Regions from separate parts of the Paeniglutamicibacter sp. genome, predicted to be linked through region 1. Evidence: riboswitches for the same ligand, from Rfam matches in the RefSeq annotation. Region 1 holds a riboswitch; the other holds the start of a gene.
The links. Region 1 has a riboswitch for thiamine pyrophosphate ahead of thiC (phosphomethylpyrimidine synthase ThiC). Riboswitches for the same ligand answer to the same signal wherever they lie in the genome.
Positions count from the first base shown of each region.

Region 2: it holds a riboswitch for thiamine pyrophosphate, as region 1 does, so the genes downstream of both, thiO (glycine oxidase ThiO) here and thiC (phosphomethylpyrimidine synthase ThiC) in region 1, are expected to answer to the same signal.

Region 1 covers NZ_JBKKAP010000107.1:6,155-10,183, forward strand. The annotation lists gene trmD (tRNA (guanosine(37)-N1)-methyltransferase TrmD) at 1-262, shown strand, start outside; gene thiC (phosphomethylpyrimidine synthase ThiC) at 347-2,131, opposite strand; TPP riboswitch at 2,144-2,251, opposite strand; gene rplS (50S ribosomal protein L19) at 2,778-3,137, shown strand; gene lepB (signal peptidase I) at 3,198-3,887, shown strand.
Region 2 covers NZ_JBKKAP010000079.1:17,693-21,721, forward strand. The annotation lists gene ACLQ7E_RS08900 (ATP-binding cassette domain-containing protein) at 1-114, opposite strand, end outside; gene ACLQ7E_RS08905 (hypothetical protein) at 526-1,209, shown strand; gene thiE (thiamine phosphate synthase) at 1,339-2,019, opposite strand; TPP riboswitch at 2,034-2,167, shown strand; gene thiO (glycine oxidase ThiO) at 2,162-3,394, shown strand; gene thiS (sulfur carrier protein ThiS) at 3,391-3,630, shown strand; gene ACLQ7E_RS08925 (thiazole synthase) at 3,681-4,029, shown strand, end outside.

The DNA of each region.
Region 1 (4,029 bases):
GCTGGAGTACCCCGTGTACACCAAGCCCGGAACCTGGGAGGGCCGGGAGGTCCCCGAGGTATTGCTCTCGGGCAACCACGGCAAGATCGCCCGCTTTCGCCGCAACAAGCAGCTCGAGCGCACCGCGATCCGCCGGCCGGACCTGATCGTGCAGCTTGACGCCGCCGCGCTGAACCGGCACGACCGCGACACCCTGTGGCACAACGGCTTTGCCATTGTCGATGGCCGCATCGTGCCCAAGGACCAGGTCGTCCAGGATTAGTCACCACGCATAACTGCGAAGGCTCCCCGGCCCCCCACGTAAGTGGGAAGGCAGGGGAGCCTTTGTCGTACGCGGGCCCTGGCGCTAGGCCTTGGCGGGAACCTCGAGCTCGGGCAGGTAGACCTTGCCGCCGGAGGCGAGGAACTCCTGGCTCTTTTCTCGCATTCCGCCGACCATTTCGGCGATGGCGGCCTGCGAGTCGGCAGATCCGTACTCGTCGCGGATGTCCTGGCTGATGCGCATGGAGCAGAACTTCGGTCCGCACATGGAACAGAAGTGCGCGGTCTTTGCCGGTTCCGCAGGCAGCGTCTCGTCGTGGAAGGATTCGGCGGTGACCGGATCCAGCGACAGGGCGAACTGGTCGCGCCAGCGGAATTCGAAGCGCGCCTTGGACAGCGCGTCGTCGCGCTCTGAAGCACCCGGGTGGCCCTTGGCCAGGTCTGCTGCGTGGGCGGCGATCTTGTAGGTGATCACCCCGGTCTTCACGTCGTCCTTGTTCGGCAGACCCAGGTGTTCCTTGGGGGTGACGTAGCAGAGCATTGCGGTGCCGTAGCGGGCGATCTCCGTGGCACCGATGGCCGAGGTGATGTGGTCATAGCCCGGGGCGATGTCGGTGACCAGCGGGCCGAGCGTGTAGAAGGGTGCACCCTTGCACAACTCCTGCTGGCGCTCGACGTTCTCGCGCACCAGGTGGAAGGGGATGTGTCCGGGTCCCTCGACCATGACCTGCACATCGAATTCCCAGGCCCTTGCCGTGAGCTCGGCCAGGGTGTCCAGCTCGGCGAACTGGGCGGCGTCGTTGGCGTCGGCAATCGAACCCGGGCGCAACCCGTCGCCCAGGGAGAACGCCACATCGTACTGGGCGAAGATCTCGCACAGCTCGTCGAAGTGCGTGTACAGGAAGTTCTCCTGGTGGTGGGCCAGGCACCAGCCGGCCATGATGGCCCCGCCGCGCGAGACGATGCCGGTCACCCGGTTGGCCGAGAGCGGCACGTAGCGCAACAGCACCCCTGCGTGGATGGTCATGTAGTCAACGCCCTGCTCGCACTGCTCGATCACGGTGTCGCGGAAGATCTCCCAGGTCAGTGCGTTGGCCTCGCCGTTGACCTTTTCCAGTGCCTGGTAGATCGGCACGGTGCCGATGGGGACCGGGGCGTTGCGGATCAGCCATTCGCGGGTGGTGTGGATGTCATCGCCGGTGGACAGGTCCATCACGGTGTCGGCGCCCCATTGGGTGGCCCACTGCAGCTTGTCCACTTCCTCGGCGATGGAGCTGGTGACAGCCGAGTTGCCGATGTTCGCGTTGATCTTCACCAGGAAGGCCTTGCCGATGATCATCGGCTCGGACTCGGGGTGGTTGATGTTGACCGGGATGATGGCCCGACCCGCAGCTACCTCGCTGCGCACCAGTTCCACGTCGCAGTTCTCGCGCAGGGCAACGAAGCGCATCTCGGGGGTGATGACGCCGGCCCGGGCATAGTGCATCTGCGTGACGCGCTTTCCGGCATGTGCGCGTCGGGGGATTGGACGGCTTCCCTTCCATTCGGCCGATGCCTTGCCGCGGCGGACCGCGGACTTCCCGTCGTCGAGCAGGTTCCTTTCGCGTCCGGCATACGTCTCGGTGTCCGAGCGCTCCTCGATCCATGTGTTGCGGAATGCGGGCAGCCCAACCACCGGGTCGCTTCCAGGGCCTGCCGTGCGGTAGACCTGCAGCGGGGCGTTGTCCTTTCCTCCGGGGGAGGGTTCCAGGGCGATTTCGGTGACCGGGACCCGGATCCCCGAATCGGTGTCCTCGAGGTAGGCCAGGGAATGGGACTTCAGGGACTGTGTCTCGGCTGGCTCCGCAGCGTTTTGGACAGGGCTGTGCATTGAAATGGTGTTGCTCAAGGAGTACTCACTTCCTTCGCCGGCATTACCCGGACAGGTTCAACGGTCGCAAGCTGCGTCAGCTCGATCTCAGCCCCTGCAAGGGCCCCCGTGTGGTCGTAAGTGAAACTATCACATGTTTCAACGCCGCATCGATTGTGACCATGAACACCGGAGCGTTGCACCCGGTTCCGCGTCCCGGATCCAGCCTGATCGGCGCGCGACGGCGAACCGTCATGGCTTCGAGGCCGGTTCCTGCTGATTTCCGGGTTTTTTCGGGAGCCGCGGCCATGTTGGCGGGGGATTTGGGCCCGACTCGCCCCGGTTGGAACGGGGTCGATTCGGCCATGGCATCGACGGGACAGGACAACCAGGGGCCGAATCCCTCTTGCGCATGCCCCCGGCCTTCCCGGGACTTCGCGCCAGGGCCCGGAGTGTGGCAAAATGGATTCTTGGGTCTACTGGGTTCTGCTCCTGCCGCAGGGGGAACGAGTCAACAGTTGGACCTCACCCCGATCCGCAAACGGATCGGGGTACTAAGCTTCGGACCGCCACATCTTTTCCCTCGACGCATTTGTGCGTCTTGCGGAACAATTACGGTCCGTGTCTAAGGTAGGTGACCTGCGGCGTCTGCCTAGGAGATACATTCATGCGTATTCTCGACTCTGTCGACTCAGCTTCGCTGCGTAGCGATGTCCCGGACTTCCGCGCCGGTGACACCGTCAAGGTTCACGTAAACATCATCGAAGGCAAGAACTCCCGTGTCCAGGTCTTCCAGGGCTTCGTCCTTGGTCGCCAGGGTGACGGCGTTCGCGAAACCTTCACCGTTCGCAAGGTCTCCTTCGGCGTCGGCGTAGAGCGTATGTTCCCGGTACACTCCCCGGTCCTGGATAAGGTCGAACTGGTATCTCGCGGCGACGTTCGCCGTGCGAAGCTGTTCTACATGCGCGATCGCCACGGCAAGGCAGCGAAGATCCGCGAAAAGCGCGACTTCCGGCCCTCCAAGTAGCCAGAAAAACGAGAGCCTTCATCCATGCCGCCCATCGGGTGGCGTGGATGGGGATCCATCGTGGATCGATCTACTGAATCGGAACGTTTTTCCGCTTCGACAAAGCGCCGGTCCCCTTCGAGGGGCTGGCGCTTTGTCGTTGGCGCGCTTGCTGCGGCGGCGGTGATCACTCTTGGCGTTCGCGCCACCGTCGTTGACTTCTTTTACATCGGTTCCACTTCCATGGAATCCACATTGAACCCGGGTGAGGGACTGCTGGTGAACCGGCTTGCCTACAAGGATGCCGAGATTCAACGCGGGGATGTAGTCATCTTCGATGGCCGTGGCTCGTTCCTGCCTTACGAGCGACCCAACGCCCTGGATTCACTTGCCTGGGCACTTCGCCTGGCCGGCAGCGACGCGGTGTACGTCAAGCGCGTCATCGGCGTCGGCGGCGACACCGTCAGCTGCTGCGGCCCCGATGGGCGCCTGAGCGTCAATGGCGTCCCCGTCGAAGAGCCCTATGTCTTTGCCGGGGACAAAGCGAGCGACATGGATTTCGATGTGCAGATTCCCGAGGGGCGACTGTGGGTCATGGGGGACCACCGCTCGGTGTCCGAGGACTCGCGTGCACTGTTGGGAGCACCCGGTGGCGGCATGATCGTCACCAAGCGCGTCATTGGCAAGGTGTCCGACGTGATCTGGCCGTTGGACAGCAAACGCCCGATTGAGGGCTCGTCGATATTGAGCGGACTGCCCAACGCCGAGTAACCCGATGCCCGTCCGCGCCTGAATCCGGGAGTGCGCTGGCGCCCAGGGACTTTTTCCCGGCATCCGCACGATTGACGCAAGCCCCTGGGCTACTGATCTCCACGACACGACACGACACCACACGACGTAAGGCAGAGTGCGG
Region 2 (4,029 bases), on a different contig from region 1:
CTCGACGCTGATGTCCTTGAGGTTGTTCACCCGGGCCCCGCGCACCCGGATCACCTCGTGGCTGTCGGCGGCGTGCACGGGTGCGGACGTGCTGGTCGTGGTCTCGCTGGTCATGACTTCTCCAATTCGTGCCGGTTCCGCGTCGGCGGAACTCCCGGTGCCTACACTAGCGCTCCGGAAGGGATAGGGGCTTCTCGAAACCGCTCGGTTTAGTTCGCAGGGCAGTGGGCCCATCGCCCTCTGCAATGGCTTAGTCCCAATACATCAGGGGTCTGGCCATGCCAAGCTGTGGGATGAGTCAAAACCGCGAATTTCCGGGAAATTTCCCGGGTGAATGGCTATTAATCTTGTTCAGACCTGGGCAGACTCCTGAGAGTCATGTCAGCAAGGTGTCCGAAGAAGAACCAACCAGAAATGCAAGAATTCCCTTTAGAAACCTCGTTTCAAACGCCCATAACCAGCCTTCAGCTATCTGAGAGCGACCCACAATCAAGACTTCCGCTCTTTGCGGCTTAGTCTTTGGTTATGAGGGTTTCAAAAACTGATTTCATCGCCGAACTGCCAGCGGAGTTGGCCCGCGCGATTGTCCGTAAATTCGGGGGCCGGGAAATGGTCGCAGAGTGCGTCGCAGACCTGCTCGAAGGAACCGAATTTGAACTCGACGCAGTCTTTGCGGGGTTGGAAGCGGCCGGATATATGAAGAAGGTCCGTGTCGACAACGGGGAAGTTTGGTGGGATACGACCGTCCAAGGCAATGCATTGGCAATGGCAAACTTCGGGAAACCGATCAGCAGAAGAACCGCAGACCGGCTCGTTTCTGGGCTTCTGGAACGTGCGTTGGCATACAACGCCGACCCAGACAAACCGATGTTTATCAATACACTCAGGGTCTTTGGGAGCTACCTGAGCCTGGACATCGACCCCATTGGTGACGTCGACATCGAGCTCACTTTCGGCAGAAGAATCACGGACCAGAAGGTGCTTTCGAACTACACGAGAGCCAGCGGACGATCGTTCGGAACGTACATTGAAAAGGTATTCTGGCCCCACACTGAGCTCTTCCTCCACTTGAAGAAACGTTCAGCGTTCATCAACATCACGATTGAAGACATCACCAAGATTACTGACAGATTCGAAACCATCTACAGTATCGACGCAGACCGGCAGGCAGTGCCGCCGCCAGTTGATCGATCTCTCATCGGGAGGTAAGGACGGTCATTTAGGCTTCCCCCTCAGCCATTTTGAGTAGCCGATAACCCACGTTTTCCAGTCGGAACTTTTGCCACACATACATGACGGGTCAGGCCGGGAAGAGGGAGAGTTGGGAGCGGATCCCAGCTACGCCAGTTCAGGCAACCTTGAAAGCAACGCCCGGGCCGCCGCGCTCGGGTCCTCCGCATCGGTGATCGCACGCACCACCACGATGCGCGAGGCCCCGGCCGCAACGACCTGCTCCACGTTTGAGAGGTCGATCCCGCCGATGGCGAACCACGGCTTGGCCGTTTCCAGCGAGGCGGCGTGTTCCACCATTTCCAGTCCGACGGCCGCGCGCCCGGGCTTGGTCGGGGTGGCCCACAGCGGGCCGACGCAGAAGTAGTCGGTGTTGGGGTCGGACGCGGCCGCGGTGATCTGCGCCGGATCGTGGCTGGAAAGCCCGAGAATCACCGAGGGTCCGAGCAGGGACCTGACGCCGGGCAGCGGCAGGTCCGTTTGGCCCACGTGGAACACCGGGGCGCCGGAGAGCATTGCCAGGTCCGCGCGGTCGTTCACCGAGAAAGGCTTGCCGAATTCCGCGGCAACCCCGCGCAGCACATGGAGCAGTTCAAGCTCCTCGGCGGCATCGATGCTCTTGTCGCGCAGCTGGATGATGTCGACCCCTCCGGCATAGGCCGCGCGCAGGAAATCGACGAAATCCCCGCGCTCCCTCCGGGCATCGGTGCACAGGTACAGCCGCGCTGTTGCGAGGCTCGGTGCGGTTAAGACGGGTGTCGCTTCATCTTGGGCGGTGATCTGGCTCATGTCTCATAGACTAGTTCAGTACCGCGGGAGCCAGGAAAGCTGGCTGAGAGGGCGCCGATTGCGCCGACCGACAGACGCCACCCGAAACCAGGGCGGCGTGGAACCTGATCCGGCTAATACCGGCGTAGGGAAGGAGACCTCGATGTCGTGCACCGTGCCCGACCCCCTGTCCACCGACATTGCCGTCATCGGAGGCGGCATCATCGGCCTGGGCATAGCCCTGGAAGCCCAACGCGCCGACCATCGCGTCACGCTCATCGACCCCGACCCCGCCACCGGCGCCACCTATGCCGCCGCCGGCATGCTGGCCCCGGTCAGCGAGCTGCACTACCAGGAAGAGGACCTGCTCTCCCTCACCCTGGCCTCTGCCGCACGCTGGCCCGCCTTCGCCGGGAACTTGGCCGCCGAGACCGGCCTGGACACCGGGTTCCGCACCACACCCACGCTGGCACTTGGCGCGGATGCCGCCGACCGTGCGGCCCTGGGCGACCTGCGCGAGGCGCAAACCCGCCAGGGACTACAGGTCACCCGGCTGACCACCCGCGAAGCCAGGGTGCGCGAGCCGTTGCTTTCCCCGCGCATTACCGCCGCCCACCTGATTGAGCAGGACCACCAGGTCGATCCGCGCGCCCTGGCAAACGCCATCATGACGCGCCTTGCGGCCGTGGGAGCCGAACGCGACGGAGTGAAGCCGGAGCAAACCCTGGTCCGCACCCGGGCGACGACCCTGCTGCACGAGGACCCAGCGGATTCCCGCTCCAGGGTCACCGGGGTGCTGCTTGCCGACGGCACCCAGATCCACGCCCGCGAGACAATCCTCGCCAACGGCCTGGGCGCCGCCGGCTTCGGGTCACTGCCCGATTCGTTGGTGCTTCCGCTGCGTCCGGTGCACGGGGACATCCTGCGGCTGCGCGTGCCCGAACACCTGCGCCCGCTGACCACCGTCACGCTGCGCGGGATGGTGCGCGGGCTTCCGGTCTACGTGGTCCCGCGCGAGGACCACACCGTGGTCATTGGCGCGACGGCCCGCGAAGACGGCAACCCCGGGGTCAGCGCCGGGGGAGTTCACCAGCTGCTGCGCGATGCCCAGGTGCTGCTGCCCGCGGTCGCCGAGCTCGAACTGATCGAGACCACCGCGCGCGCCCGCCCCGGAACGCCAGACAATGCGCCGCTGCTGGGGCGCGTGGCCTCGGCAGACGGGCCGGATGTGCCCGGGCTGCTCATCGCCACCGGTTTCTTCCGGCACGGCGTGCTGCTCACACCCATCGCCGCCCATGTCATCGTCGAGCTGATCGCCGGCCGCCGCGACCCGGCGTGGGACCGCTTCCGTCCCGATCGGTTTTCACCTGCACTGCAACCCAAGGAGTATGCATGAGCACCATCCAACTCAACGGCGCCACCCGCCCGCTGGCCGCCGGAACCACCCTGGCCGGTTTGGTCACCGCCGTCACCGGCCGGGAGCTCCTGCCCACCGGCAAGCCCGCGGACGGCGGACGCCTCGGCGTGGCGGTGGCCCGCAACTCCGGGATCGTCCCGCGCAGCCAGTGGTCGGTGACCACGCTTGTGCAACATGACGACATCGAGATCGTCACGGCCGTCCAGGGCGGCTGATCCCCCCAGCACGTCCGCACCACCCCCCTCTTGGAAGAAAGCGAAGGACCATGACGCAAACACTGACCGAGACCGATCCGCTGGTCATCGACGGCATCACCCTGGGCTCCCGGCTCATCATGGGCACCGGCGGCGCCCCGAGCCTGGACGGGCTGGGCGCCGCGCTGGTCGCCTCGGGCACCGAGCTGACCACCGTTGCCATGCGCCGCTACAGCGCGCCCGGCCCCGGGTCCACCGGCGGCACCAACCTCTTTGACCTGCTTCTCGAGAACAACATCCGCGTGCTGCCCAACACCGCCGGGTGCTTCACCGCCCGCGAGGCGCTGATGACCGCCGAGCTGGGCCGCGAGGCCCTGGAGACCGACTGGGTCAAGCTCGAGGTGATTGCCGACGAGCACA